Acidicapsa acidisoli: one gene and its partner. Each later gene encodes a partner of the first gene's protein in a complex. Links are inferred from orthologs where the notes say so. Each region holds a gene or a part of one and is shown on either strand. Other genes may lie near its edges.

Evidence for each region.
Region 2: the proteins of OHL23_RS03295 (region 1) and uvrB are in contact, whole or in part, in a crystal structure (PDB 7EGT), measured with the Thermus thermophilus proteins. The link is inferred for Acidicapsa acidisoli from one-to-one orthologs. Residues at the interface, in WP_096412145.1 of Thermus thermophilus: His654, Arg656, Phe657, Gln666, Asp668, Glu669, Lys680, Arg681, Leu682, Ser683, Lys685, Tyr686, Ala687; in WP_096411307.1 of Thermus thermophilus: Glu23, Leu25, Arg26, Asp27, Gly28, Glu29, Arg30, Phe31, Arg55, Glu326, Asp327, Phe328, Glu379, Ser382, Gln383, His398, Gly400, Arg401.

The regions. Positions count from the first base shown.
Region 1 is NZ_JAGSYI010000001.1:786,122-801,779, reverse strand. The notes cover bases 8,243-11,741. They hold OHL23_RS03295 (ATP-dependent helicase), read left to right. Parts: upstream 8,243-8,622; coding sequence 8,623-11,541; downstream 11,542-11,741. Other genes in these bases: OHL23_RS03290 (hypothetical protein), read left to right, coding at 11,621-11,741; OHL23_RS03300 (hypothetical protein), read right to left, coding at 8,243-8,342. Outside these bases: OHL23_RS03340 (FKBP-type peptidyl-prolyl cis-trans isomerase), read right to left, coding at 1-699; OHL23_RS03335 (sulfite exporter TauE/SafE family protein), read left to right, coding at 840-1,634; OHL23_RS03330 (sulfite exporter TauE/SafE family protein), read left to right, coding at 1,662-2,534; OHL23_RS03325 (DUF971 domain-containing protein), read left to right, coding at 2,593-3,045; OHL23_RS03320 (SPOR domain-containing protein), read left to right, coding at 3,201-4,634; OHL23_RS03315 (hypothetical protein), read left to right, coding at 4,829-4,999; OHL23_RS03310 (REP-associated tyrosine transposase), read left to right, coding at 6,131-6,541; OHL23_RS03305 (hypothetical protein), read left to right, coding at 6,975-7,544; more of OHL23_RS03300, read right to left, coding at 7,674-8,242; more of OHL23_RS03290, read left to right, coding at 11,742-11,779; OHL23_RS03285 (amino acid permease), read left to right, coding at 11,882-13,486; OHL23_RS03280 (VOC family protein), read left to right, coding at 14,127-14,525; add (adenosine deaminase), read left to right, coding at 14,583-15,626. UniProt on the Escherichia coli protein: A helicase with DNA-dependent ATPase activity. Unwinds DNA duplexes with 3'-5' polarity. Translocates on single-stranded DNA with 3'-5' polarity. Initiates unwinding more efficiently from a nicked substrate than double-stranded DNA.
Region 2 is NZ_JAGSYI010000002.1:637,202-652,356, forward strand. What follows is about bases 6,281-9,276. They hold uvrB (excinuclease ABC subunit UvrB), read left to right. Parts: upstream 6,281-6,780; coding sequence 6,781-8,772; downstream 8,773-9,276. Other genes in these bases: OHL23_RS28845 (AAA family ATPase), read right to left, coding at 6,281-6,633; OHL23_RS12715 (response regulator), read left to right, coding at 8,901-9,276. Also shown: OHL23_RS12685 (site-2 protease family protein), read right to left, coding at 1-689; OHL23_RS12690 (hypothetical protein), read right to left, coding at 743-1,297; OHL23_RS12695 (hypothetical protein), read right to left, coding at 1,627-2,322; OHL23_RS12700 (hypothetical protein), read left to right, coding at 3,381-3,746; OHL23_RS12705 (thioesterase domain-containing protein), read right to left, coding at 3,906-5,045; more of OHL23_RS28845, read right to left, coding at 6,196-6,280; more of OHL23_RS12715, read left to right, coding at 9,277-9,281; OHL23_RS12720 (universal stress protein), read right to left, coding at 9,434-10,288; OHL23_RS12725 (heme lyase CcmF/NrfE family subunit), read left to right, coding at 10,623-12,692; OHL23_RS12730 (cytochrome c-type biogenesis protein), read left to right, coding at 12,692-13,282; OHL23_RS12735 (hypothetical protein), read left to right, coding at 13,385-13,681; OHL23_RS12740 (peptidase associated/transthyretin-like domain-containing protein), read left to right, coding at 13,744-15,069. UniProt on the Escherichia coli protein: The UvrABC repair system catalyzes the recognition and processing of DNA lesions. A damage recognition complex composed of 2 UvrA and 2 UvrB subunits scans DNA for abnormalities.

The DNA of each region.
Region 1 (15,658 bases):
CATCGGACGCATTCCAGCTCCTGGCGCTGGCCGGCTGGGCATATCGGTCACGTCGAGGAGTTCGATGTCAAAGATCAAATCTGATTTGGGAGGAATTCCAGGATGGTCGGCGTCGCGCGCCGGGACTCCGCGAACACCGTAGGCAAGCTCCCAGGGAATAAACAGGCGTCGCTTGCCACCCACCTTCATCCCCTCAAAGCCTTGATCCCAGCCCGCAATGAGACGCCCAAACCCCTGCGGGAAGGTGAAGGGCTGTGCATCGCCAAGGACTGGCTTTCCGTCCGCGTCCTTCTGAGGCTTGCCATCCTTGTCCATCACAGGCATGCGATGGTCGAAGGAGGAGTCGAATTTCCTGCCGTCGGTGGCAAGCCAGCCGGTGTAGTTCACCTTGTACATCTTGTTGGGCTCAGCTTCCGCGCCGGTTCCAATCTTGATGTCCTCGTAGCAAAGGGTGAAAGCTGGCTTTGTCACGGCCTTGACCACGGGAATGCCGGGGGGCAGCTTGATGCCGATCACAGAGGTCGGCCTGCACGCGGTTCCAAGCACGGCGGTATGTCTGACTGCTGTGCCCGGTTTTGTACCTGGCTTGGGCGCAACCCCTGCACTCGCGGGAGTAGCGGATTTGGGTGCTGGCGCGGTAGGAGTTTGAGCCACGGCGAGAGTGCCGGCGAACGCTAACATCAGGGCAATTCGTGTCATAAGGGTTCTGAAGACTCCACTGGGTATTCAACGGGAGTGTATCAGGTGCCGGTCAAAACGACGGCAACAGACCTGTGATTTGGCAGACGAAGGCCACAAATATGGCTTGGGGAATGGCATTTAAGCCATTACATTGAGGTATGCAATCCCCTTTTCTGCACACTTTGCAGCCGCTTTGGCTGCCTGTGGCTTCCTCTCTTGCCGGGGCTCTGAATACGGTAGCTGGAGGCGGCTCGTTTCTTTCGCTTCCGGCTCTCTTGAATGCGATGAAGGGCAGCAGTGTCGGCTCCGTCTCTGTTCAGGCGACGAACAACGTGGCGCTTTGGCCCGGCCAGCTGACGTCAGCCTTCGCGTATCGGGACGATCTTAGACGCCACACCAAGCGCCTGCTGCCACTGAGCATCGCGTCGTTCGTTGGAGGGCTCGCAGGGGCATGGCTGCTTCTAATCACTCCAAATTCGCGATTTATGTATTTGCTTCCATGGCTGCTGTTGTTTGCGGCGGTAATGTTTGTGCTCTGCGAACCATTGGGGAGATGGCTCCAGACCCGGCGAGAAGCGCATCGCTCCGATCTCTGGCTGATCGTGGGCATGGCTGTGGTGAGCTTCTATGTCGGCTACTTCGGGGCTGGGGGCGGCTTCCTGGTGATGGCGCTGTTTGGAGTCTGCGGCGTGACGAACATCCATGAGGTGAACGCGTTGAAGGTGGTGACGGCGACGGTTTCGATCGGGATTGCTGTCTTCTGGTTTATCTATAACGGCCGCGTGGTCTGGTTCTATTGCTGGCAGATGGCGATCCTGGCGGCAATTGGAGGATATCTCGCAGCCCGCTATAGCAAGCGAGTCAATCAAAAAGTGATGCGACGGCTCGTCGCAAGCATAGGATTCCTGACGGCAGCTTATTTCTTCTGGCACGTGTACGGGCCAAAGTCGTAGTTTCAGCAGCCGATAGAATGGTTTCAGATGCATCGGATTGTAGTTCTGACATGGGTTCCGGCGAGTTGGACCTACTTTGACCCGAATAGCTTGATTCACTCCATTCATTCCATTGACTGGCGCATGCCTTGGGTCATTTTGGCCTCGTTTCTGGCCGGGTCGCTGAATGCGGTCGCCGGCGGAGGCTCGTTTCTCAGTTTCCCGGCGATGCTGGGGGTTGGGCTCGGGCCGATCCAGGCGAACGCTACAAATACAGTCGCTCTTTGGCCCGGACAGCTCACCTCGATTGCCGGTTATCGGGACGAGGTACGTAAACACCGCAGTCTGGCGACGAAGATGGCGCTCTCAGGTCTCCTCGGCGGGTCAGTCGGGGCGATCATTCTGCTCAACACTCCAGCACAGACTTTTCTCAACATGGTGCCGTGGCTGCTGCTCTTCGCGGCGCTAATCTTCGCGCTCAGTGGCCCAATCATGAAGCAGATCCAGCGAATGAAAGGCGATGACGCGCAAGGCGGCGACCCGGACCAGGAAACCGGCCGGAAGCACTGGCTGCTGGTGATCCTGATCACCCTGGTTTGCGTCTACCTCGGCTATTTTGGCGCCGGGGCGGGATTTCTGATCATTTCCTTGCTGTCGCTATTCGGTTTTCAGGATTTGAATGAGATGAACGCGATGAAAGTGGTTTCGACCACCATGGCCAACGGCGTTGCGTGTATCTTGTTTGCCTTCAGCGGCAAAGTGGAGTGGCGCTTCTGCCTCGCGGCGATGGTAACCTGCGCCATCGGCGGGTATCTTTCGGCGCGCGTGTCGCAGCGGCTGAATCCACGGTTTTTGCGCGGGTTGGTGGTATGCGTCGGTTTGGGGATCGCGGCTTACTTCTTCTGGAGAAACCACGGATGACCGTGTTCGCTAGTCCACGTCGGTCCGTCCTGATCGGTATCAGGCAAAATAGAAGTGTATGAGCCACGAAGGTATTCGTTTTGTCAGCAAGGAAGAGCAGGAGCGCCACGAGCGTGAGGAGCAGCACGCCGCCGCGCTAACCAAGAGAGCGCTGACTCCCAGTAAGGTGCGCGTGCTCAAGACCGAAGGCGCCGGCATGGAGATCGACTGGGAAGACGGGCATAAGAGCCATTGGAATTTTGCGTGGCTGCGCAATGCCTGCCCCTGTGCTACCTGCGTCGAAGAGCGGCAGACGCAAGGCCGCGAACCCGGGCAGCCCAAGCCCAAACCTACGCAGCTCTTGCAGATGTACGAGGCCCCGGCGCGCCCCGCCAGCGCCCATGCCGTCGGACGCTATGCGATCCAGTTCAACTGGCAGGATGGGCACTCGAGCGGGATCTATTCGTGGGATTTTCTCCGGCGCAATTGCCAGTGCGCGGAGTGCCGTGCTACCCGCTCTCCATCGGAATGAACGATAATGGAAGAGTGATTGCAGGGGGTGCACAGTCGTATACGTGTGTCCCTTATTGCATATTCGGCCTGTTCTGGCTTGTTCTAGTCTGTCCTGTTTGACTTGCCCTTCGCGGCCTCTCTGTCTTGGCCCCATCTCCGGACTGGAAGCGACCTATGGAACTATGGACGGAATATGAAGGCAGAGTCATTGATGGCGCCTTCCCTTTGGAAAGACTCTTGCTGCCCGAAGGACGCAGCGCCTTCTTTTCCACCTCGAACGGCAAGGGCGAACCGACAGTCATACGACTGATCGCCTCTCACTTCGACGAGGAAGAGATACTGGCCCGTTGGCGCGGTGTGGAAGCGCTCGGCCATCCCAACATCCTGAAGCTGGAGAAGTACGGCCAACTGATGCTCGACGAAACCACGGTGGTCTATGCCGTGATGGAGCCGGTCGACGCCAACCTCGCCGCAGTCATCGGGGGACAGCGCCTGACCGTCGCCGAGGCCAGACAGCTTGCCGCCAGCCTCGCCTCGGCTCTCGATGTGCTGCATGTGAATGGCTTCGTGCATGAGCACGTCGAGCCGTCCAACGTCTTTGCCGTCGGCGAGGTAGTCAAACTGCGTGGCGATTGTATCCGTGAGACTCCCGAGGGCGAGAGCGGCCTGGCAGCTAAGAGAAAAGATATTCACGATTTAGCAATCGTTATTCTGCAATCGCTTACGCAGGTCAGCACGCTGGAGGCTGCGGGACGCCAACTTCCCCTGCCTGCGCCGCTCGATCAGATCGTGCGGAACGGAGTGAGCGGAGCGTGGAGCGCGGTCGAGATTATGGCTGCGCTGCAGACTGGCGAGCGGCCATCGAATCCCCCTCCGGCAGCAGCCTCATCGCCAACGCAAACAGCCGTTAATAAGCCAGCCGAGCCTGATACGAAGACCGCCGCCAAGCCTGTAGTCAAGGCCGCAATCAAGCCTGAATCCGAACGCGACGGGAAGCCCGGCTTTGGGCCAAAGAGCGCTGCGTCTGAGGCCAGAGCAATCCCTGAAACGAGGTTAGGAGCGGTTCGTGTTGCCTCGTCTGCGGATCGGCCACCTCTCAGGATTGAAAGCTGGTTGCGCAGAGATTCCATCGAGAGCTGGCTTCGCGAAAATTCGCCAAAGACGGGATTGATCGTTGCGGGTGTAGTCGTGGCGCTGCTGGCACTGTGGCTTGGATGGCATTTCGCGCACTCCCGGCCTGCGAATCACGAGACTGCCGGGCAGACGATCTCTGCGCCTGTCCCGGCTCCGGTTACGGAGGCCGCTCCTGCTGGAGCTGCCAGATCGCTGCCGGTTCCAAATGCTGCGTCCGGTAGCCATGGGGATTGGCGGGTGGTGGCGTATACGTACAACCGCGAAGACCAGGCGCAGAAGAAGCGTTCGACGGTGGCTCTGAAGCATCCGGAGTTGCGGCCTGAGGTGTTTACGCCGACCGGGCATGCGCCGTACCTGGTGACGCTTGGCGGAGGCATGAGCCGCGATGAGGCGTTTGCGCTGGTGCAAAAGGCGCGTGCGGCGGGGCTGGCCCGCGATACCTATGCGCAGAACTATCCCGGCCAGCGGCGGTGAGTCTGGTGCTGGAAATTGTTCCACGTAGAACAATTTCTGGCGAATGGGACGGGCTTGGCGCGGGTGGGGTGCGAGTTATTCATTTTATTGGGGTTGAATTTGCGTGTTTTTATGGGGATTTGTGCTTTGTTGCAGCGAATGGGAAGCTTGGTCTGTGGGTCGGTTTTCCGCATCCAAGCAGGCAGGAGAATACGATGGCCACTTCAAATAGTCCTCTTGCGCCCGATGCAGAAACCGATATTGACGGTCCGGAAGTTTTTCCGCCGATTAAGCCAATCACTGAACTTGGGGTCGAGCTTCTCCCGGAAGGCGAAGACGACGAACCCCGCGGAGTGCCTGACGGCGGACTGCCGGAGCCGGCATAGAGCGCCTAGAGCTGTTCCTTCAGAATCTTTGTGATCTCAAGCAGAGTTTTTTCGTCCAACAGCGTGCCTTCGGGAAGCAACTGGAAGAAGTCCAGTCGGCTCATCCTCAGGGACCGCCAGAGCTGTTTCCTCACATCACCCGCGACGAGTCCTGCGCGGGCTCCCGAATTCCGTTCGACTGTCCAGACTGTGCTCATGTTAGTGAGAGAGTAGGCCGGGAAGGTAGATCTGACAATGCACACAACGTTATGGGCCATAGCACTATGGTCTGTGGAGCGGAGTGTTCTACGCGGCGGAGAAGCAGATTCCCTAGCCGGGAATGACAGAAAGAAAAGCAAGGGCAAGAAAGGGCTGCTTTTGTGGTTTCCCACCCTTCCCAAAGGACAGGAAGGATGGGGCACCCCTCGTGTGGTTAGGACAGAAAGTGCTAATGGGCCCCCGCCAGCCTTGAGGGAATCTGACCCGAATCTGGGATATTGATTCCGTCAACTCTGATAGCCGTTCCCATTGCTGTGGTCTTCCGGTTTCAGGATGACGGTCAGTCTTGCTCTGTAGATTCCAGAAATGGGCTGATAGTATTCCAGCGTGTTCAACTTCGGCAGACCGAATTCTCCTGGACAATGGCTTGTCCATATCGTGCTGGCCTTTGTGGCGCTGTTCCTTATCTATTGGCTGCTACACACTTACGCAATGTGATTAGCACGTTTTCAGCCCGTCAGGATGCCAAGAGCCAGAAGTAACCAATGGAAAGTGACAAATGCGCCACCTTCCATGATGCCAATGCGCAATATACAAAGTGATCGCCCGGTTGTCTCCTGAGAAAGAGCTGAAGAGTTCGCAACGCGAACTGCGGAGATGACTGAAGTGTGTGATTTGAACATCGAGCGGCCTAATGGATTGACCAACGCGGTCGAGCCTCGCAGAAAAGATTGCCGCTCGTGTGGTCATTGTCTCCGCGTTGACAGCAACCATAAGGCAGGCAGCTCCGATCCGATAGCGAATGAGGCTCCAAGCATGATTACAATCTCACGCTGCCCACAAGGGGCGGTATAAGACGCAGGCGGGACCGGGACAGTCCGGTATCGAGCGCCATCCGCCTTTGACGGCAGGTGATTGCTGTATATTTTCGCAATGCGTTTTGCGCCGCAAGAGACCCGCACTTATCTGGTAACCGCAGTTACAGCGCAGCGGCGGAGGCTGTTTCAGGTGACGGCTAACGCGGAATTGTTCCGGCAGGTGCTGTTCGACTACCGCGAGCAGGGGAGGTTTCTTCTCCATGCGCACGTCGTCATGCCGGATCATTTCCATGTGCTGATTACGCCAGCCGCTGAGGTTTCCCTTGAGAAGGCCATGCAATTCATCAAGGGCGGTTTTTCCTTTCGCCTGAAGAGCAAGATGGATGTCTGGATGAGGAGCTTCAACGAAAGCCAGATATCAACGGCGGACAAGTTCGCTGATTGCGTGCGCTGTATCGAGGAGAATCCAGTTCGGGCCAGACTTGTTTCGAGCGCCGATGCGTATCCGTTCAGTTCGGCGGGTTAGGGTAGGCTGGATCCGATGCCGGAGCATTTTCGAGGTCGAAGCACGGAGGGAGCCGGGGCCTTTATGCCCTGGAACGATGGGGCTGCCATATTGCGCCTTTAGGCGCGGGCATTTTCTTGATTTGGGAGCGAAGGCCCGCGGCTAAAGCCGCTTCGTTGCGTGGCGGCTATTCAGGGGCATGAATGCCCCTGCTCCCTCCGAATTCGCGCGGGGCGCGAATGGGTTTGCGGCGGTTGGGCTGGTGGTGAAGAAGCATATTCGCGAATGGAATGACAGATAGAAAAGCAAATGCGAGAATCTGGCTGGATCTAGGGGATATCGGGCTTGATCAGGCTTTGCGAGCCCCACATCTTAGAAGCGAGATGTGGGGTACCCAATTTGGTTGTTTGCCAGACCTGCGCCACCCACCTAACATGTTCGGGAGGCAACGGCCATGGCTATCCGTAGATCAATTGATTCCCTTATTCAAGAGTTCGCAGAAATGCGAGGCGTTTCGGCTGACTACGCAGTCCGTTTGGCTGTTTCGGAGGCTTTGCAGAGAGACAGGGGGAGGGGAAAGAAAGCCAAAGAAGATGCATCGCACGCACGTTCTAAGGAAGCCAAAGAACAGGCGCTGCACGCACCTTCCATCGAGGCTATCTACGCACGAGGCTTAGCAATCGCTGGAAGTCGCGGTGAGGACAAGGCCGTGGGTCAACTCTGTTCTGACCTTGGCCCACCCGTGGTGATAATCGCAATCTGCTTGCTTGGCGACGCCTTCTTTGAGAGGTACCTTCAATCAACAGTTCTTGCCTTGGTTTCATTGGGCCTCATTTCTTCATATATTTACTGGCGCAGCCTTCAAAAGATCGGCAAGTCAAGAGAACAAATGAGAGCGTCTCTAGCACTCGAAATTGAAGAGCTTAGCCAGAAGCTTCCTGATCAACTGAGCTTTCTTGCCGATCCTCCAACGGGGGACCCATACTTTAAATTGTTCGTGCTCGAGCGGGAGGGGTCCCAATAGTTCGCCCGGCCCGGCTTTGAGAAACCCACATCTCAGAAGCCAGATGTGAGGCACCCGCATTGGTATTTATTCAGACCTGCGCCACCTTCCATCAGATACGCTAGATCTGGTTTTAGACCTGTCGGGACCTTAGCCCGTCTTATTTCGGTCTGGATAGCTAGGATTTCCGAACCATTCAGCGTTTTGGAGGGATTTTGTCTTAACTGAATCGTAAATGCTACGAAGAGCCCTGTAGAGAAGATCGAAATCCACTTTTACGCCCACTTTTCCCTTGTACAAACTGTCCTCGAACAAGAGGCCCCCGCTTCCTGGTCCATGAACCAACTGCCCCCGGATGTGGGAGTAGCAGATCGACGCAATCGACGCTCTCCACAAGTTAGAGTTCAATTTCTGTTTTACAGGCTCGGCAAGGCCGGATTCCTGAACGGCCCTGCGGAGCAGGGCCTCCTCCAGAAGTGCATTGGGGTGATTCTGGACCACGGATTCCAGTAGGGGAAGGGCCTCGTGACAAAACCCCGCCGCTTTCTCCAGCAGATCTCGCGGATGAATCATTGCGAAGAGCGAATCTCCGCTTAGTGTTCTGAGCGCACGCGAGAAATTCTCGTTGTTGCTTTGATCGCCACCAAAGTGTCCAGATGCAAGGTGGTCGATATACACCACGCATAAGGTGAGCGCCTCGTCTTTAAAGGAATCTGCCAACAGCTTCGGGAGACGTTCGATTCTGCGTTCGAATTCCTCAAAGAAAGCTTCAATAAAAATGAGCTTCGCCTCACGGTCTTCATCGGAAATTGTCATCATGCGCCTCCGAGCGCTCCATGTTGCTAGGCGCGAACGCCCCGAAACACTCCCGACGTTGCGTTACGCAAAGCCACAGAAGGTAGGGTGCCCGGTGTTGCCGATGGGACGGAAAATTCAAAAGTTGGGGTGCGACGTCTGCCCATTTCCTTGAATGATTGCATGCCTTGTTCGCGCAAGACAAAACATGTCCGTAGCACACTCCTCTCTGGCGCCGTCGAGCGGCGATAACCTGCTGACGGTACACTAGAGGAAGGATATTTTCCCGCCGGATACGGAACTCTTGCAGCATCTTGTCGAACAACTGAATCCTGAACAGCGCGCCGCCGTGGAGACTACGGAGGGGCCGGTGCTGATCCTGGCTGGGGCCGGGTCGGGGAAGACGCGTGTCATTACCTACCGCATCGCTTACCTGATCCAGGAAAAAGGGGTTGCGCCGGATTCGATTCTGGCTGTGACCTTTACCAACAAGGCCTCGAAGGAGATGGGCGAGCGGATCGACAAGCTCCTCGAACGGGGTTCGCTGACGAAGCCGCTGATTGCGACCTTTCACTCGCTTTGCGTGCGGATTTTGCGGCGGGATATTGAGGCGTTGCGGATCGGGACCGGGCCGAATGCGGTCGGGCTGACGCGGGATTTTGCGATCTACGACGAGAACGATCAGCAGTCGATTGTGAAGACGATCATGAAGCGGCTAGGGTTGGATACGAAGCAGCTTACGCCGCGAACGGTGCTGGGGAAGATTTCGTGGGCCAAGAGCCACATGATCGATCCGCAGGAGTATTACCTCAGTTCTTCCGATCCGGGTTCGGAGCGAATTGCGCATATTTATGAGGCCTATCGCAAGGAGATGGCCAAGAACAATGCGCTGGATTTCGACGATCTCCTGTTGGAGACGGTGCGGCTGCTGAAGGCTTCGGGCGAGGTGCGGGAGCGGTACCAGCGGCGGTTCAAATATCTGCTAGTGGACGAGTACCAGGATACGAACCGTCCGCAGTATGAGCTGATGAAGATGCTGGCCGGCGAGCGCAGGAATGTGTGCGCGGTGGGCGACGAGGACCAGAGCATCTATTCGTGGCGCGGGGCGGATATTCGCAACATTCTGGAGTTTGAGAAGGATTTTCCGAACGCGAAGATCGTCCGGCTAGAGCAGAATTACCGCTCGACGCAGGTGATTCTGGAGGCGGCTGGGACGGTCGTAGCGAACAATGCTCAGCGCAAGGGCAAGACGCTGTGGACGGAGCGCGACGGCGGGTCGCTGGTGGGGTTCTATGAGGCTCCGGATGGCGAGAATGAGGCGCTGTTTATTGCCGACCGGATCAATAAATTTCTGCGTGAGGCCGACGGCGAACGGGAAGCGCGGACAGCGGTGCTTTATCGGACGAATTCGCAGTCGCGTCTGGTGGAAGAGGCGCTGCGGCGGTACGGGGTGAAGTACACGATGGTCGGCGGATTCAGCTTTTACGAGCGAGCTGAGATTCGCGACATGTTGAGCTACTTGAAGTTAGTCCTGAATCCGCATGACTCGGTCGCCTTGCAGCGGTGTGTGAATACGCCGACGCGGGGGATTGGGAAGACAACGCTGGAGACGCTGGAGCGGCTGGCGCTGGAGACGGGCACGTCGACGTGGGAGGCGATTGAGCAAGCGGCGCGGAATCAGCTTGTTCCGGCGCGGGCTTGCGCGGCTCTGGAGGGTTTTCGGCAGCTGATCAAGGATGCTCGGGCGCTGGTGCATCTGGACGGCGACGATTTTGCCGGGAAGCTGGCGGCGGATGTCGCTGGGGATTCGGCGGACGCTGTGGGCGAGGCCGATGTCGGTTCGGATGCTGGATCGGATTCAGGGTTTGAGTTTGGCGAGAATGCCAGCTTTGACTTTGGGGCGTCGTCGGATGCTGGCGACGGGACGGATTTTGATTTTGGAGGCGAGATCGTTGAATCGGTGCCCGCAGCGATCATCCCGATTTTCGATCCTGCGATGCTTTCCCCTTTCCTCAGCAACACGGCCGGAGTCAACAGCAAGACCACGGCGCAGAAGAAGATTGCCGAGCAGGCAGCGCGAGACGCCAGCAAGCTCAATCCGCTGGACCCGGAACAAGATCGTGCTTTTCGCAAGCCGGGCGATCGGGGAACTCTGCCGGAGCTGATTCGGTTCCTGATCGATCGCAGTGGGTATATTCGAGTGCTGGAGGCGGAGGGTTCGCCGGAGGCTGTGAGCCGGATTGAGAATCTAAAGGAGTTGGCGAACGCGGCGCAGGATGCGGAGCAGCGGGGCGAGACGCTGAGCGAGTTTCTGGATCATGCGGCGCTGGTCTCGGATACGGACCAGTACAGCGAGGACGCGCGGGTGACGCTGATGAGCCTTCATGCGGCGAAGGGGCTGGAGTTTCCGCTGGTCTTTCTGACTGGAATGGAAGAGGGGTTGTTTCCGCATTCGCGGACGATGAACGACCCGGATGGGCTGGAAGAGGAACGCAGGCTTTGCTACGTGGGCATGACGCGGGCGATGGACACGCTGGTGCTGACGCGGGCGCAGTATCGGCGGCGGTACGGGAACGACGCGCCGGAGGCTAGCCTGGCTTCGCGGTTTCTGGAGGAGATTCCGGGGCGGCTGATTGAGAATCTTGGGACGCCGATGCATCGGCGCGAAGCCAGCGGCGGCGGGTATGGTTCGGGTGCGTGGGGCAGCGGATTTGGGGCGAATCGCCGGACTGGATTGGCGGCTGGAGCCAACGACGATTTTGGCGGCGGCCACTACAGTTATGAGGATGAGGACCAGAGTTCCGACAGGACTCCCGGGCGGACGCCGTTGCGTGCGCCTTACGCGGGCGTGAAGGCTACGCCGTATCCGCAGGCTGGCGGGAAGCCGGTTGTGTGGACGCCGCAGCGGAAAACAGGTACGGCGGACGCGTCGAAGCCAGCGGAGAAGAAGCCGGATTCGCTGGATAATATTGCCCAGTTTTTCGGCGGACGCAGTGCTGGCGGGCGGGGCGGCGCTGGTTTTGCCCGGCCAAAGATGGAGGTTCCGATGAGCCCGGTTACGCCTGGTTTGACGAAGGGCAGCCGCGTGCGGCACGGAAAATATGGCGAGGGAACCGTAATTCTGCGCGAAGGCGACGGCGAAGATGCGAAACTTACGGTACACTTTGCTAGATTTGGGGTAAAGAAGCTGATCGAAAAGTTTGCGCAGCTGGAGAAGATGTAACGCGGACGCCCCTCTATGAGTTCAAGCCCTGGTCTTTACTGGTTGGGGCAATCCAAAAACAACACGAAAAGAGAAAAAGATGGCAAACACAAAGGCTGTAGAAGACGTACTGGAACGCAAGAAGATCAAGCGCGCTGCTCGCAAGAAGGCCGCTCCGAAGGGACCACGGACTGGGCCACGCGGCGAGAATAAGCAGAAGCTGAAGAAGGCTGCTCGCGGCCAGGCGAAGCGCAAGTAAGGTGAGTTTGACCCCAGGTCTCCAAGTTCTCAAGGGCGAGACCCGGGGCACCCATTGTCTTCATTGACTTTCCGGTGGATTGGAGTTTTCGGGGCGGGTGATGTGAATCAGACGAGTTCCATTCCAAGGGCGAGGAGCTTTCCACTGGCGAGCCAACTGCTGTCCCGTAAGTCCATCGACAAGCTGATTCTGGACTCCCAGGATCCGGAACACTGCCTCAAGAAAACCCTCGGCCCATGGTCGCTGACGGCGCTTGGCATTGGGGCGGTGATCGGTTCCGGGATATTCACCGTGATCGGGACAGCGATCTCAGGGAGCCAGTCGAATATCTCCGAGTGGAGCAAGGCGCCGGTCGCGAGCCTGGTGCTTCATGCTCTGCGGCATACTGCGCTTTCGGGCGGCAGGCCGGGAGCGGGGCCGGCGATCTCGATTTCGCTGGTGCTGGTGGCGATTGTCTGCGCGCTGACCGGTCTTTGCTATGCGGAACTGGCGTCGATGATCCCCATTGCGGGATCAGCGTATACCTATGCCTACGCGACGCTCGGCGAGCTGGTTGCGTGGATCATTGGCTGGGACCTGATTCTGGAGTACGCCGGGTCAAACATGACGGTGAGCGTTGGCTTTGCCGCACATGTGGTCGACTTTCTGGACTGGTTCGGGCTGCATCCCTCGACGAAATGGATTACCCCTGCGTATCTGTCGGATGGCATGACGGACCTGCAGGGGAATGTCCTGTATAACGCGGGCTGGCACTTCGGGTTCAATATTCCGGCGTTTCTGATCGTTCTCTTGCTCACGGTGCTGCTGGTGCGCGGCATTCAGGAGTCGGCCAAGGCGAACAATGCCATGGTTGGGATCAAGATTGCGGCCATTCTGATTTTTGTCTTCGCTGTGCTTGGTTATATTCATCCGGGCAACTGGCATCCGTATATGCCGAATGGCTTTTCGGGGGTGCTGACCGGCGGCTCGATCATATTTTTTACGTATATCGGATTCGATTCGGTTTCGACCGCGGCTGAGGAGTGCTGCCATCCGCAGCGGGATTTGCCGATTGGCATTATCGCCACGCTGATTGTCTGTACGCTGCTCTATCTCTCGGTGGCTGTCTGCCTTACGGGACTTGTTCCGTGGCATACGATGGTCGATGACGCGGCGCCGGTGGTCAATGCGCTCAAGAAGCTGTCGGTGCTGCCGGGTGGCCATCCGCTGCATTGGGTACGGCTGATTGTGCTGGTCGGCGCGCTGATGGGGATGGTTTCCTCCCTGCTGGTATATCAGCTCGGTCAATCGCGCGTCTGGTACTCGATGTCGCGGGATGGATTGCTGCCGAAGATCTTCAGCAAGGTTCATCCGGTCTTTCGAACGCCGGCGTTCTCGACCTGGGTTGCTGGATTTCTGGTTGCGATTCCATCGGGCTTGTTTGATATTGAGCTGCTTGCGGATCTATCCAATATCGGGACACTGTTTGCGTTTGTCCTAGTCTCGATCGGGGTTCTCGTTCTTCGAGTGCGGGAACCCAATCGCCGACGCGGCTTCCGCGTTCCGGGTGGTCCGGTGATTCCGGTGCTGAGCATCCTCTTTTGTGTTTTGCTGATGTGCGGTCTGCCGATCATTACGTGGTTCCGCTTTTTCATCTGGCTGACAATCGGGCTGGTGATCTATTACCTCTACAGTCGCCACCGGTCCGAATTTGCCCCGGCGAAATAGCTAACAGCGGTATTTGACGTCAGAGGGCAACGAATTAATTGCTTGTAATTGAACCCGAGCTGCATACAGTCCACTCCATCCGAGACTGCATGCGCTTAAAACAGGACCTGCAGACCCATAAGTAAATTGTGTTGGATCGTTGAGTGAAGTAGGCGCGTCGGTAATGCCCACCATCCTCCGGTCCCACGGTAATTTCAGGAAAGCGGTCTCTGTGGTTGCAGATGCATGCCGCGCAGAACGGGCAATGGTCATGTGTCCAGGACTCCTGATGCGGAACGTCGCTCCAGCGCGTCCACGCAAACTCAGCGCCCTTCCAGTTCGAGACTCGCGGAACTAGGCTCTCAACGTCGTCAACTGATCTCAGGTCGATCATGTTCCTCTTACTCTCGGCGAAGTGCAAAATTAACATATCATTACTACGAAATGAAATCGAAGCGGTTTCCACATCGGTACATAATGTCTGACGAGCGGTTGCTGGAGTTCGCTAATCCAGAGCGTCCCGGTAGCATAGAAGGATGCAAGATCAATCTCGGCATGAATCCATGAATGATTTCATTCTCCGCTTGCCCAAGGCGGAGCTGCACTTGCACCTTGAGGGCACTAGCATGTTTGCGGGGAAGACCTTGGAGGGAAACCTTGCATGAGCCGACCTGCGATATCCAGCATCTCGCCTTCGTTCATTGTGCGCAATGTCACGGCTTCCATCGCCTTCTATCGCGACAAGCTGGGTTTCGAGGTGGAATATCAACACCCGGACGCCGATCCTTTCTTTGCCATCGTGCGGCGGAACAACGCGATGCTCTTTGTGAAGGCGGTGGGAGTCGATCCGCTGCCCAATGCGGCACGGCACCCTTGGGCCAGGTTGGATGCCTACGTTTCTGTATCCGATCCGGATGCGCTGGCGGATGAGTTTCTTTCGCGTAGTGTCGCCTTTTCCGTACCGCTCAAGGATACGGAGGATGGATTGCGCGGCTTCGAACTGGAAGATGCTGGCGGCTATGTGTTGTTCTTCGGCCGGCCTCGTGAAAATTCAAAGTAAGGTGCTAACGGCTTCCGGCGAGGTTCCTTGGTGGAATCGGGCGCAATAGAATGAAGTATGTCCGATGATCTTTCTTCGTTTATCCGCCGGTTGCCTAAGGCGGAACTGCATTTACATCTGGAAGGCACGATTGAGCCGGCGACCCTCGCGGAGCTGAGCGAGCGGGTCGATGCTGGCTTTGGGGCTGCGCCATTAACGCTGGCTGAGGCCGAGGCGCTTTACCAGTACACAGATTTTTCGGGATTCATGCTGGCCTTCAAGGCAGTGACGCGGCGGTTGCGCGGGCCTGAGGAGTATGAGTTGGCCGGCTACCGCATGATCGGGCAGCTTGCGGCGCAAGGGGTGGTTCATGCCGAGGTATATATCTCGGTGGGCGTGGTCTACTTCTGGCGCAAGGAGGAAGACGCAGCCGATCCGCTGCTGTTTGAGAAGATCTTTGCCGGGCTGGAGCGCGCGCGGGAACGGGGCGAGCGCGATTATGGCGTGACGCTCTATTGGATCTTCGACGCGGTGCGGCATTTCAGTGTTCCCGAGGCGCGGCGGGTCTTTCGTCTGGCGGCGCGGATGCGGCAGGAGTATCCGTCGATCATCGGCATTGGCTTGGGCGGGGACGAGCGGGTCGCAGCTTCGGAGCCGTTCCGGGAGATGTATGCCGAGGCGGCTGCGGCTGGTCTCAGGCTGACGAACCACGCGGGGGAGACGACCGGGCCTGAGGCGATCTGGGAGGCTTTGTCGATTGGTTCAGAACGGCTCGGTCATGCGCTTTCGGCGATTCGCGATCCCGAACTGGTAGCGGAGCTTGCGCGGCGGCAAATTCCCCTGGAGCTGAATCCCAGCTCGAATGTGCGGACCGGGGTCTGCCCCTCGTTCGCGGCGCATCCGTTGCGGGAGTACTTCGATCGCGGGTTGATGGTCACGCTGAACTCGGACGATCCGGCGTTTTTTGGCTCGCCGGTCGAGAACGAGTACCGGCTGGCGCACGAGATCCACGGGTTTGACCGCAGCGGCCTCAAGGCACTCGCAAAGAACTCGTTTCGCGCAAGTTTTTTGCCGGAATCGGCGAAGCAGGATTGGCTTTCCCGCATCGAATCAGTGATGTGAGCAGGCTGTCTCTTTCCGGACTGGCACGAAAG
Region 2 (15,155 bases), on another replicon or contig:
CCGGTCTGCGCGTAAATGAGAAAGCAGACAGCGGCGGCGATCCAGCCTGCGAGCGGGCCGGCGAGGGAGATCTGGGCGATCTGGCGGCGGGTGACGCCGAGGCTGGTCCAGCGGACGTAAGCTCCGAAGCCGGGGAGAAAGACGGGCATTTCAGCGGGCAACCCGCGGCGCTTGATGTCAACGAAGTGACCCATCTCATGAATCAGGATGCAGACCGAGATTCCGAGGCCGTAGCGCCAGCCGAAGATACTTACGTAGAGAGCGATGAAGAAGAGGAAGCTGAACAGGAATTTCAGCTTGAAAAGAAAGAGGAAGAGCGTCTTGAACTTGAGCAACAACAGGGCGAATGGACCAAGCGGACCCAGCTTCTTAACCCATCCCTGCGTGGCCTGGCCTTTGGCTGGCGCGGACTGTGGGGCGGGTTGCGTGGTCTCCAACGCTCGCATCCGTTCGCGGACCCATTCGGCTTGTTTTGAGCCGGGAGGCAGCAACGACAGGGACCGGTTCCATACCTCTCTTGCCTGCGAGAATTCGCCGTTCGATTCGTGAGCGCGGGCTTCCTGCGCCAACGAATCCAGTTCGCGACTATAGATGAGCGCCTGGCACTGAGGACAGGAGAGCGCCCCGAGTGGCAGGTCGGAGCCGCAGTTGGGACAATTGGCGATAGCTGAATGAGGAATGATCGACAAAGTTACACGATGCTTTCTAATCGATCATAACTGGTTGAGCCAGAGTTTGATGGTCACGGAGCTGCCACCCAATACGGACCGTCTACACTGAGCGGCTTCGGACGGGTCATCTTCCATGCGACGCAAAGGCCCAGGAAGAGCATCGCCATGCGGATTCCGGCGGCAACGAAATTTGTTCCCAGACCAAGGAAAGGAGAAGCAACGCCCCAAATCGGGACCTGATTCAGCAGACCAGCCCAGTTGGTCGAGGAACCTGACTGGGAAAACGCCTCATACAGGTTCACTGGAATCGCGGCGAGGGAAATTGCCGAATAAGTCAGCACGACAGCCGCAAATTGGTATCGGCCTCCACCCAGGCCATTGGAGCCGTATTTCATGGACATGCCAACGATCCAGGCGACAACAAGTGCAAGATAACCAAGCGTGCTATGCGTGGCGATCGTGAATCCGGCATAGAGGATGGAACCCACAATCGCTCCTCCGATGCCGAAGAACAGAGCCAGGGCATAGGCAACCTGACTATCGGAAGATCGCCCGGTGCGCGCCTGCACGGCACAGGAGGGGCAGACCATCTGGCCGTTGATACGAAAGTATTCGAACGAGATCAAGTTATTGCAGTTGCGGCAAAGCTCGGTACGAGATAACTCTGCTAACTCGGCTCCTTGAAACCGCGGAAAATCCGGGTGGGAAGTGTGACTCGCGGGTAACGAGTCCAAGTTAGAGGTGTTTTGTTCTAAGCTATACATAACTCAGGAGAGTAGCATTGATTCACACACAAGCTACTACTCCATCGGTGAGTCTTTGGTAATTTACGGTAACATTGCAGGAAACTCAGTTTCACAATAGAACATACGACATCTATGTCATGGGTTATATATTTTGCGATTGCTGGATTATGTTGGAGTTATTTAATTGTGCCGTGGAGGCTGGCTTTGCACTATTTCAGGCTGAAAGGTCCGGACACGACCAGGGGCCTGAGACGCGTTAGTTGCCACGCGATAGTCACGCTGAACAGGAGGACGATCAGGCCGATGCCGGCATTGACTGTGTTGTTTGCGAGGCCCCGGAAAGGTGAGGCAAGGCCGGTGAGTACGAGATCCGTGAGCAGCGCACTCCACTGGGAGGTGAATCTGGTTAAGGAATCGAGGTTATTGTAAGTGCCGTAGAGAAATGCCGGGAGTGCCTTGAGGGCAACGGCGAGATACGTGAGCGCGGCGGCAACGACCTGGACGCGAAATCCACCAACGCTTCTCGCTCCAGCCATGACGGTCTTGCCTACGATCCAGCCGACAAAAAGAGCCAGATAGCCGACGGTCCAGCCCATATCGGAGTTAAGAGCGGCATAAATAGCGCAGCCTGCGCTTGCGCCGACGATGCCGAAGAGAAGCGCGCCAAACAGGGAGCCGTGGCTCGGCGTCGAGATGCCTGCATGAATCTGATCGGCGCAGGTCGAACAGATCTTTTGGCCATTTACCCGGTAAAACTCACTGAAGATGAAATGGCTGCATTGGCCGCAGCGCAGTTTAGCCTTCTTTCCGTACTCTGCCGAGGAGAACTGCGGCAGGAAGGCATTCGTCTCACGGCGCAGGGACGTCGCAGCCAATTCCTGCGTAGTTTGGAGGGATTCTGGCATGGATGACGCGAGATTACACGAATTCGCAGGAATGCGCGCTATTAATTTCGCGATTTTTAGTAATGGCTAGTAATCAAGGGTCCAGTGTTGGCAGCCTGTGCGGGCTCTTGCTTAATGTGTAGGGTGACGCAGGCATTTTTGGCGCTGTGAACAGCGTCCTGGCGCGGCGTCATCTGTGCGTGACTTCCGGCTCGCTGCTATACCTTGTAGGGGCCGTCCAATCGATTGAGATTGCGCGACCTGGAGGCGAGGATATTCAAAAATCGGTCGAAACTCAAAAAACGGTCGAAGGGTGACCGGTTTTCGTTTGAACGGCGAGCGCGGGCCAGAATAGCGCACAGGGCGCACGCCACTTGACCGCTGACGCGGTAGTAGACACCGCAGAGGAAATTGCCGCAGATTGGGCAGCGGTCTATGCAGCACGCCTCGCCTTTTCCAGCGGAGGTGGGAAGCGAGTGAGCAGAGTCGAATGAGGGACTCGCGGACGCTCCGGGCTTGGATGTATTTTGAATTGAGTTATCCATAACTTAGGCGAGAGTAGCACGGTTGCTGTCAATAGCCAGCTTATAAATAGAGATAATTCTAGTAACTCTGGGTAACCATCGCTAGCTTCCTTGCGCCTGGAGCAATACTTACGACATTTATGTCTGCTATTATGCTCAAGTTTTTGAGCCATTTAAAAAGGAAAATAGCTTTCGAATTCGCTTGATGTGTCTTGAAACGAGACATAGTAAGGTTGCCGTGTCGTCTAAGCACTGAGCTGTTGTAAGTGGTGGTCGAGATGTTGTACATTCCTTTGCCCCGCTTTTCGGCGGTTAGTTTTCCAATGAAGCAGTGAGGATTCTTCGTGCAAGCTGCCAGGCCACCTTTGCAGAAGCGGTCAAGCAGGGCGATGAACCTGTGCCGTTCCGCGACGGTTGATTCGTAGAGGCTCTTCGTGGTGGGTCAGTGCACTTGAGTTGAGTTGATCGAGCTGGCGATTCTTCACGAAAGATTGCCCCGTCACGTGGTTGGACCGATGCTACACTTCTCCTGCTTCTTATGGGGGTTCGATTTCCATGTTCGAAAGCGACATCAATACGGTGATTGGCGCGATCATCGAGTTGTTCACGCAGATGGGTAACCCGCCCCCTTTGCAGGCGGGACAATGGGGGCCGACGATTACGACTTATTGCGGGAACGGGGCCTGGAATATGCGAGGCACGTCCAATTACTTCAACTGCGGGGTGAACCAAGGTCCGAATACACCCGGCCCGTTTGGACAGAAAGGGCATCTCTCCCGGCAAGATGGTGAGAACGTTGCTTTCTGGTTCGAGCAGCAGTACGCGCAGTTTCGGCCCAACGTGCTCCAGCAGGGGACGAAATGGAACTTCACGATGGTGATCGGCCACTATGCGTTCAACTTTCATATGGAGATCGGTTGACGGCGGGAAACTGTTCCACGCAGAGCACTGTTGGTGAATGGAGCAGACTTGGCTCGAAGAGTTGTTGCGATTGGTTTGTTTTCAGGTGTATGGAGACGCCTGCTTATTGGGATGTTTGCGCCTCGTTGCAGCAAATGGGGATGTCGGTGATCCCCTGTATCAAGACGTTTCGCGGCGCGTGGAGTCTGTGGGATCGAATGTGTTCAGGTTCATCACGTCCTTTACATATTGTTCCGGGGAGTTCGCGGTACGACTTTCCGGATAAACAGCAGCTCCAGACGTAGACAAGGAAAGTTTGTCCAGTTCACCCCGTAGATGCTTGGCGAGCGGGCGGCCATCCTTCTCTTCGAAGATGGTCACATGCGTTCCTTCTACTACGCAAACACTTACTGAGTCGGCGATGTCTCTCCACTTTTCTTCCACTCTGGTTTCAAGCCGCAGCGGCTGGGCCGTTGACACGTAGACCAGCATGGGACCGGAGTATTTCTTCGGTACATATTCCTCAACTGCGGTATGCAGAGCTTTTGCATATTCCTGTGCGTCCCGGGGGATATGGTTAAAAAAGGACAATCGACTCTCTGCCGGATGGCGCTGAATAAGACCGGCTGCTTCCCTGCGTCTTTCCTGTACCCTTGTAATGGATTCATTTGCTTTATTCCAAATGACCTTTACGGCCGACAGAAGAGATGGATTCCGCTTGACTTCTTCATAGGCCCACTCGGCGAAATTTCTATTCTGGAAATAAAAGCGCGCACACTTTTCGAAGATACCGAAGGGTCTTTTGTCGGCTGGGGTATTGAGCGGTCCAAAATCGATTGCGATCAGCAGGGCAACTTCCCTGTCATGGACGTTCTTCAATTGTTGCGCCATTTCAAGAGCAATGACCGCACCCACGGACCAACCAGACAGAGCGAGCGGGCCTGCCGGCTGAAATTTTTGAAGCGCATCGACATAATATTTTGCGAGCTCCTGAACCGAACTGCCGCGTTCGGCATTTCGTTCGGAGGAAGGTGGGTGGATGCTAAAGAATGGCTGGTCTGGGCCAAGCATCTCCGCCAGACGAAGAAAGTCTGTAGAGCTCGGGTTTAAGGAATTTACGCCATAGAAAGGGATGCGGCTGCCGTCGTCCATGGCCACAACATGGAGAGGCGTGATTGGCCCACCCACCTGGCCTTTGCCTGAACGCCACCTTGCCTCCTTCCAGCGCAAAGCGAATGCGATTTCGCGCATCTTCGTGATACTCGAAGTTCCAGTATCGATGTCCAAGACATTGCGATTATCTTCAGGCGTGGCGTTCATAAGAGCGTTTTTCTCAAACTTTCAGATACGAACGGACACCGACAAGTGCATTTGACTACTGGACACCTGTGGCTGTTCAACTGCATTACTGCTTGAGTGCAAGATAACCTGGAATGATAGTCGAATTGTACGTGCCCCGGCTCAGGAGCAAAAAATCCTGGAACCGGTAGGCATGGTGAGGACTACTAGCTGCAACGACCGCAGGGGAGGCGGATCCTAATCTACACAGCCGTGCTTCACTCACCGCACTAATCAATTATTGTAATTAGCCCCTTGCGCAATCGAAAGAAAATTATTATTGCGCCGATCTCGGCCATCTTGCGCTTATGAGGATTTTGCGATCATCTCATTCGGATCATTTCGCGTAATTTAAGGGTTTTATAGGCCGAATTCGCCTTATGTTCACCTTTTGGGCTATGGACCGGACTTAAAGGTAGCCCGGAGGAAGACGCGGCGCTCTGACATAAGTCATAGCGAATCCCGCAACCGGAGCTTAATCTTTGATGTGAGCAGGCTTCTCGATTTTGCCGAGGAGGCGAGCGATGAAAGCGACTCAAGTACTCGGGTGCGACCCCGTCTCGCGCAATTGGCTTGTGCCCGCAAAAGCAGAAAGGACTTAAATGGAAGCATTTTCACTTGGTTTTTGGGGCCTTGCCGACCAGAGTCTCCAATGGATTGGAAGAGGTGCTGCGTGGGTTCTGTTGAGAAGGCGTTACCCAAGAGACGAAAGCGCTCTTTGTGCCGCAACAGGCGGTGCGCTTCTATGCGCGGTGTTCGGCGGAGCCATCGGATTTGCTCTTTCTGATCCTTCGCGAGATATAAGCGCGATTGGAGGAACGATACTTGGATGTTTGCTAGGGATGTGCACAGGAATCATTTTCGGAGCGTTTGTTGAAACTGTCGACAGCGCGATTAAAGACCTGCTGAGATCTTTGAATTCGAAATAGCTATCAAATTTAGTTAGCTTTCAACCCTGGAGCGCATTAGCTGGTCTTGTTACCCAGGGCGTTGCTCTGGGCTGGGATAGCGATGCGCCTTTGGCGCTTTGGGTTGGTCGAGATTATCGGAGCGTGCTGAGTCGGAGGGCTCGAAAGAAGCCGGGTTTTGTCGCTTGCGCATGGCCGAGTGGGGGCTTTGAGAAGCCCAGGTCTCAGAGGCGAGACCTGGGGCACCCTCGATTGTTACTTATTGAGATCTGGGCCACCCGCCATTCGAATGAATATAAAACAGACGCATTATAGGATTTGGACACAACGATTGACGTGGATTTTAGAGTCCCTTGACCATATTTGAATGCTATCGATTTTGTTTCGCTTTCCGACAGTAGAAACTCCGCGTGAATTGGCTCTGCTTCGTCGAGAACTTTTCCCTCTCGGCGATGTCTTTTGTCGAGCCATGCTGGATATTGCTTCTTGACCTCAAATTTCGCGCTCGCGTTCACTGGCCTGAGCCTGTAGAGCGCATTCAGAAACGCGCTCTTTCCTGATTCGTTCTTCCCTACTATGCAAGTGACATCGCTTTGGATGGCCACCTCGTTGGAGTCGAGGATGCTCTTGAAGTTCTCTACTCGGACACTCGTAAGTTTCATCTAACCCCCATATTCTTGTTGTGCTTGAAGATATCAGATTGATTCTATTCCTAGACCTCGCTTTGCGATTGTAGTCGATGGGCAAATCTCCAATATATTGCGGACGATATTTCGCCTTATTTTCGCCTTTCTTGTATACTGATTGCTATGGACTTTCAACTCGTTACGCCTTATCAGCCTAAGGGGGATCAGCCTAAGGCTATCTCGGAACTGGTGTCGGGGTTGGCTGCCGGGGAGCAGCACCAGGTTTTGCTGGGGGTTACCGGGTCGGGTAAGACTTTTACCATGGCCAAGGTGATCGAGGAGTTGAATCGGCCTGCGCTCATTCTGGCACATAACAAGACGTTGGCGGCGCAGCTTTATAACGAGTTCAAGCAGTTCTTCCCCTCGAACGCGGTCGAGTACTTTGTCAGTTATTACGACTATTATCAGCCGGAGGCTTATATTCCCGCCGGGGACTTATATATCGAGAAGGAAGCTACGATCAATGAGGAGTTGGACAAGCTTAGGCTATCGGCTACGCGAAGCTTGTTTGAGCGGCGGGATGCGATCATTGTCAGTTCGGTGAGCTGTATCTATGGTCTTGGTTCGCCGGAGGCTTACTACGGGATGTTGTTGTTGCTGGAAAAGGGGCAGCGAATTCACCGCAAGGATATCTTGCGGCGGCTGGTGGAGATTCTGTATGAGCGGAACGATCACGACTTCCGGCGCGGAACATTCCGGGTGCGCGGGGATGTGATCGAGGTCTTCCCTACTTATGACGAGAATGCTTACCGGATTGAGTTGTTTGGGGACGAGATTGAGTCTTTGTCCCAGATCGATCCGTTGTTTGGGACAGTGAAACAGAAGTATGCGAGGCTGCCGATTTATCCCAAGAGCCACTATGTAGTGCAGCCGGAGCGCAAGGCGCAGGCTATCGAAACCATTGTGGCCGAGCTGGCGGATTGGGAGGCTGAGTTAGAGAAGCAGGGGCGAATGGTGGAGGCGCAGCGCATTCATCAGCGGGTGCGGTTTGACCTGGAGATGATTAAGTCGATGGGTTACTGTCATGGGATTGAGAATTACTCGCGGCACTTCAGCGGACGGCTGCCGGGTGAGCCTCCGCCGACGCTGCTGGATTACTTTCCGAGGGACTTTCTATTATTCGTCGATGAGTCGCATGTAACGATCCCGCAGGTGCACGGGATGTGGTTTGGCGACCAGAGCCGGAAGCAGAATCTGGTGGATTATGGGTTTCGGCTGCCTTCGGCAAGGGATAACAGGCCGCTGAAATTTGACGAGTTTGAAAACCGGATCAACCAGACGATTTATGTTTCGGCGACTCCGGGGCCGTATGAGCTGACCAAGGCGGCCGGGGTGGTGGTGGAGCAGGTCATTCGGCCGACGGGGCTGATTGATCCGGAGGTTGAGATTCGTCCGGTGAAGGGGCAGATTGACGACTTGCTGGGGGAGATTCGCGACCGGGCGAAGCGCAATGAACGGGTGCTGGTGACGACGCTGACCAAACGTATGTCCGAAGACCTGGCGGGGTATTACACCGAGGTCGGCGTGCGCTGCCGGTATATGCACTCGGAGATTGAGACGCTGGAGCGGATCAAGATTCTGGCGGGGCTGCGCAAAGGTGAGTATGACGTGCTGATCGGGATCAATCTGCTGCGGGAGGGGTTGGATCTGCCGGAGGTTTCGCTCGTCGCGATTCTGGATGCGGACAAGGAAGGTTTTTTGCGGTCGACGGGGGCGCTGATTCAGACGATTGGGCGCGCGGCGAGAAATGTCGAGGGTCGGGCGATTTTGTATGCCGACAGGATGACGGATTCGATGCGCCGGGCGATTGACGAGACGGACCGAAGACGTGAGATTCAAAGAGCTTACAACCTGGAGCATGGGATTACGCCGCAGTCGATTTTGAGCAAGCTGGAGAATTCTCTGGCGGCGATTTTGAAGGCGGAATATGGCGATCCACTGGAGGAAGCGGCGGAGGGAATGCCGGAGTTTGCCTCGCAGGCTGAGCTGGATAAGTACCTGGAGGGGATGGAGGCGCAGATGCGGGAGGCGGCCAAGAAATTTGAGTTTGAGAAGGCGGCGAAGTTGCGGGACACCATCAAGGAGCTGCGGGCGAAGGAGTTCTTGTTCGGTTAGGGATGGCAAAACCGATTAACTTCCAGTATTTTCAGGCAACCTCTGCGCACTTTAGCACATCTATGTGGCTAGTTGGTAAATACCGGGGGAAAAGCTAGATGGTAACATTCATCCGGCCACGGGTGATTATGGAGAAGATTTTGCTAGTGGACGACAATCCACTTCGGGCCTCAATGAGGAAATCGTTATTGGAGGGTAGCGCACCGGATGTGGTGCGAGCGCTGGATGCGTCTGAGGCGCTGTGCCTGGTGGAGTCGCCGGAGTTTGCGCAGGGGCTGGCGCTGGTGATTACCGGACATGCGATGAAAGGGATTTCAGGGCCAGAGTTTGTGGCGGAGTTTCGCAGCAGGATGCCGGCGGTCCCCGTGCTGGTTCTTAGTGCCGTGCCGAATGCGGAGCAGGAGTATCAGGGGATTCCGGATGTCCTGGTTTCGCAGACGACGTCACCGGATGAGCTGAGGTCGCTGGCGCGGGGGCTAGTGGTTTCCCGGCAGAAGCGAACGGCTTGAGAAACTGCCTTCCGTGTAACGGGTTTTGCGGTCGCAGAACAGCTTCGGCTAGAGAGTCCTGATAGAAAGACAGAGTGAAAAATGTCCGTCATATGCGCCGGTTTCCGGCGCAATTTTTATTGACATTTACGTCTATTTACTTACGTCACAGTTCATTCCATGCGGATGGTCAGGACCGGGCAGCTGGCTCCGTAAAGAATCTCCAACAGGGTGTGGCCGAGGAGGATCTCACGCAGGACGGAGTGCTTCCTGACGCTGGTGATGATGAGATCTGCTCCAGCTCTGGCTGAGGCCTGGCAGATAGTTGGGCCTATTGCACCCTCCAGAACTTCCACTTTGGTATCGGCGAACTGCACCACCGCATGGAGTTGCTCCGTAGCGGCTTCGATTCGCTCCGGGGTTGCGTGTTTCGGCAATACATGCGCGAGGGTGTATTCGACGGGCAAGCGACGTCGAAGGGCGCGGGCGTATTCGAAGTTCCGAATGGATTCGGGGCTGAGGTCTGTGACGCCGAAGACGTGGAAATGACCTTCGCCAACCCATTTGCGGACTGGGCGGCAGTCGGCGACAGTCAGCACAGGGATCATGGTTTTGCGCAGAATGCGTTCGGCGGTCGAAGCAAGCGCGAATCCGCCGAAGTTTGATGCGGCTTGCGTTCCGAGAACGAGTATGTCGACCCGGTATTCGGCGATAACCTGCTCGATCTGGGTGTCGAGGTCACCCTTGCGCATCAGTATCTGGCAATCGATGTGCTGCATTCTGACGGACTCGGCGAGTTCTTCGAGGGCCGATTCGCTGCGCTGGAGAATTTCGAGCGTCGCTCCAGGGACGCTGTTTGCCACGAAGGCTGTCGCGTTGAGGACGTGCATGAGCAGGAGGGATGCGCCGTAGACATGCGCTACCGCGATCGCATGTTCCAAGACCAGGGATGTCTTGGGCGAGAAATTTACGGGAACCAATATCCGGTTTACTTTGCCTTCGAGAAAGTTGCCTGGTGTGTCGTTCATTCGTGCTTTCCTCTCGGCTTCTAGGCTGTCTCATCTCTAAGTTCGGCGAATGAGGTTATGCATTATTCCTGGCATCGCCTTCCGCCCTCTGTGAGATGAGCGGCGCGGATCTTTGATCCGGAATTTGTTCGCGTCCAGTTCGCTTCAGGGGTCGGAAGCGAGGTGTCCTACGACTCCGCATTACGACACCGCATTCCGTCTCCTCAAACCTTTGGTTGAGTTTCGTAACAATTGCTTTCCATAGGATGAGACTGGCTTTACGAGGCGCTTGGTAGCGTGTGGCGGCTGGTGCGACAATCGATTGTGACAAATAGGGCGGAGTGGCGAAAAGCTTATGGCGGCATTTGGTAGTTTTGCTCTTCTGATTGGACTAGCGCTGGCGGCTTATAACCTGTTTGCCGGCGGAATTGCGCTGCGTCTCCTGGCTGTCGGCGGGCTGGCGAGGGTTTCGCCGGAGAGGCTGGCTGAGACGGCGCGGCGGGCGGGGATTGCCGGATTTGCGGCGGTTACGGCTGCGGCCTTTGCGCTGAGCTGGTCGGTCTTCCACAACGATTTTTCTATCGAATATATTGTCGAGCACTCGAATATCGCACTGCCCGCGCCGTATAAGTTCGCCGCGCTTTGGAGCGGGCAGGAGGGTTCGCTGCTGCTGTGGGCATGGTTGCTGGCGGCGTATGGGTTTGTGCTGCGACTGACGCATAAGAGCGACGTGAAGCTTCATGCCTATGCCGGAACGATTCTGGCCGGGGTGCAGGTCTTCTTTCTGCTGTTGCTGAACTTTGCCGCGCCGCCGTTTTCGCTGGTGCGGGGCGGGGTTGCGCCGGCGGATGGGAATGGCCTCAATCCCCTGCTGCAGTATCCGGAGATGGTGATTCATCCGCCGATGCTGTACCTGGGATATGTGGGATTCACGGTGCCGTTTGCGTTTGCACTGGGCGCGCTGATGATGCGGTATCCGGGTGAGAAGTGGATTCACATCACGCGGCGCTGGACGATGTTTACCTGGATGTTTCTGACCATCGGGATCTTCCTTGGTATGCACTGGGCATATGCGGTGCTGGGCTGGGGCGGGTACTGGGGTTGGGACCCGGTGGAAAATGCTTCGCTGATGCCGTGGCTGACGGGCACGGCTTTTCTGCATTCGGTGATGATGCAGGAGAAGCGCGGCATGATGAAAAGCTGGAATGTCTGGCTGATCTTCTCGACTTTCATGCTGTCGATTCTTGGGACGCTGCTGACGCGCGCGGGGCTGGTGAGTTCGGTTCATGCCTTTGCTCAGTCGTCGATCGGGAACTGGTTTGTGGCGTTCCTGGTGCTGATCGCTGTCGTCTGCATATTCACCTTTGTTTTGCAGAAGGATCATCTGAAGTCGGAGCATCGCGTCGAGTCGCTGGTGAGCCGGGAGTCGAGTTTTCTCTTCAATAATCTGGTGCTGCTGGCGGCCTGCTTCACGATTCTTTGGGGGACACTGTTTCCGGTGCTCTCGGAGTATGTGGAGGGGACGAAAACGACGCTCTCGGGCGCGTATTACAGCCACATTGCAATACCGATCGGCGTGTTTCTGCTGCTGCTGACAGGCGTTGGGCCGCTCTTGGCGTGGCGGGCATCGTCGTTCAAGAGCCTGCGGCGGAATTTTATTCTGCCCGGGGTTGCGTTTGGGGTGACGGCGATCGCCTGCATCGCGGTGGGGTTGAAGCCGTGGGCGGATGAGGGCGTTTTTTATTCGCTGATGACGTTTTCGCTGGCGGCGGCTGTGGCTACGGCGGTTGCTTCGGAGTTTCTGCGCGGGGCGGCGGTGGTACGGCGGCAGACGGGCAAGGATTATCTGTCGTCGACGATTCTGCTGGTTCGGAGGAGCACTCGGCGGTATGGCGGATACCTGGTGCACTTTGGCGTGGTGATCATCTTTATCGGATTTGCCGGTTATGCCTTCAATCGCAGCGCGGAAAAGCCAATGGGGCCGGGCGACAAGATGGAGATTGGGCCGTATACGCTGGTGAACCTCGGCAATACGCAGGAGTCGAACGCGAATTACGACTCGGAATTTTCGCTGCTGGATGTTTATCAGAACGGCAAGAAGGTGCTGGCCCAGTCGATGGCTCCCGAGAAGCGCGTTTACGCGGTGAACGGGCAGCCGCAGACGATGGTGGCCAACCACTCGACGATGCAGTGGGATTTATATGTGGTGTATGAGGGACGGGATTCGACGACCGGGTTGCCGATTATCAAGGCCTTCCTCAATCCTCTTGTGATGTGGATCTGGGTGGGGCTGGTTGTGGTGGTGCTTGGAACGCTGGTGGCGCTGGTGCCGAGTCTCAGCCCGTCGCGGGCTGCGGTGGCTGTACCGGTGCCGCAGCCTGGGCCGATGCAGGCTGCTGTGGGAGTGACTGGGGGCGGAGATTGATGCGGTTTCTTAACGGGCGTGTGTTGGACCCCATCCTTTGTGCAAAATCGCCCAAAGGATGGGGCACCCAGATTTCCAGATTCTCCAATATCCGGCCCAAATTTTCGGGACCGTTGGCTCGTGTGGCTCAGGCCCTGCTGGTCGCTTGCGTGGTTTGTTTTTCTGTGGGGGCGACTGATCCGCAGGCTCGGTTTAACGATCTTGGCCACAAGATGATGTGCACCTGCGGGTGCGGCCAGGTGCTGCTGGAGTGTAACCATGTGGGCTGCACGGTTTCGGGTGGAATGCGGGATGAGTTGACCGCGGGCCTCGCCACGGGCATGAACGACAGCCTGATCCTGCAGAGTTTTGTGCAGAAATACGGGGCGACGGTGCTGGCTGCTCCGACGACTCAGGGGTTTGATCTGGTGGCCTGGATCATGCCGTTTCTGGTTGCAGCCGTTGCCCTGGTGGGAACGATTCTGCTGGTGCGGAACTGGGCGAAGAATCAGGCCCAGCTCGTGCATGTTGGGGCAGATGGCAAGGCTCGACCGCCGGGTATTGGAGCCGAAATGCGGGACCGGATTCGCAGGGAAACGGAGACGGATTAAAGCATCTGCGTACCCCACCCTTTGGGCAAAAGACGCGCCAAGGATGGAGCGCCCGAAGATTTGGTTTAAGACAGAATTCAAGAGCGCGAGCGAGGGTTCGATATGTCGAGTACGGACGGGATGATTGGCGGCGCGGTATTGGCGTTGCTGCTGTTTCTCTTTACCTTCTGGCCGGAGAAGAATGCGGCGGTGCAACGGCAGAAAACACGGCTGGATTTTCTGGAAGAGTTGAAGGAACAGATCTACGCGAATCTGCGCGACCTCAATTTTGAGTATCAGGCGGGCAAATATCCGCTGGAGGATTACACGGTCCAGCGCGGGATTCTTGAGAAGGAAGCGGCGACGGTGCTGGCGGAGATGGATTCGCTTCAGGCACATGCAACAGGGGTTAGGCATTAGGGAATAGCCGGCCGCGGCGTCTGGTGAGCCCGCCGATTTCTTGCTTGTGGAAAGGTTCTGTTTTGAATTCAAAGACTTTCTTTTGTCTGCGGGTCTCTGCGCTCGCGATGCTGGCTGCTGGTTCCCTTGCATTTGCGGGGACGATTACCGGTACCGTTACGAACATGACAACGAACAAGCCTGCTGGTGGAGACAAGGTTTCACTGCTGAGTCTCTCCGCCGGGCTGGAAGAGTTGAGCAGCACGAAGACAGACGCGAGTGGACAATTCAAGCTCACGACGCCTTCTTCTGATGCGCCTTTTCTGATCAAGGTGGAACATCAGAAGGGCGCGTATTTCAAGAACATGCCGCCAGGAGCGGTCAACGCCGTTATCACCGTGTATGACGTGGCGGCGAAGGTAGGGGGCGTCTCGACGGAAGCCGATGTGCTGCGGATTGAAGCTGACAACGGGCAGTTAAAGATTACGGAGAACTACTTCGTCAAGAACGTCTCTTCCCCGCCCCGGACGGAGTCGAGCGAGCACACGTATGAAGTTGTGATTCCGCCGGATGCGACGCTGGAGGGCGCGGCGACCGTTGGTCCAAGCAACATGCCGCTGGCGGCGACTCCCGATCCCGTCAGTCCGAAGGGACACTATGCGTTTTCGTTTCCGATTCGGCCGAATGAGGGCGAGAACGGAACGCGCTTTCAGTTGACGTACCACGTGCCGTATTCGGGCAGCTACAAGTTCACGCCGAAGCTGATGCAGGCGACCGATAATCTGGCGATCATGGTGCCGAAGAGCATGAAGTTCGAGCCCGGCGCGGGCACGAGCTATCAGACGGTTCCGGACAATGTGAGCGCTCAGACCTTTCTGGCGCGGGGTGTAAAGCCGGGTCAGGCATTGGAATTTACGGTTTCAGGTACGGGCGCGTTTCCGCGAGATTCGCAGGCGGGCGGACCGGATGGCGGTGGTGCTGCTGGTGGCGGAGCGGGTCCGCAGGCGGGTGAGGACACCGCGGCGCAGGGTGGGCCTGGTGGGAAGCCTGGGGGTGGATTGGGGAATCCGATCGACACGCCGGACCCATTGAGCAAGTACAAGTACTGGATTCTGGGCGGGCTGGCGCTGGTGCTGGCGGCTGCGGCGGCTTTCCTGCTGCGCAAGCCGGCTGTGGCTGCCGTTCCAGCGTCCCCGGTGGGCGCTGCCCCATTGCCGGCTGAGCCGCAGATCGCGGCGTTTGCCGCGCCGAGCGGAAAAAAGAAGAGCCAACTGCTGCTGGATGCACTGAAGGAGGAGCTGTTTGCTATCGAGAGCGAGAAGGTGGCCGGAAAGCTTTCTCTGGAAGAATATTCTGAAGTTAAGTCGGCGTTGGAGATTGTGCTGCGTCATGCTTTGAGCCGGCAGTGATGGGACTGTTGCGCTGTGCCGGCTATCGCTGATCCCCACCCTGATTTGTGGCGATGCGCTATTGATTCAATCGCATTGATTGGTTG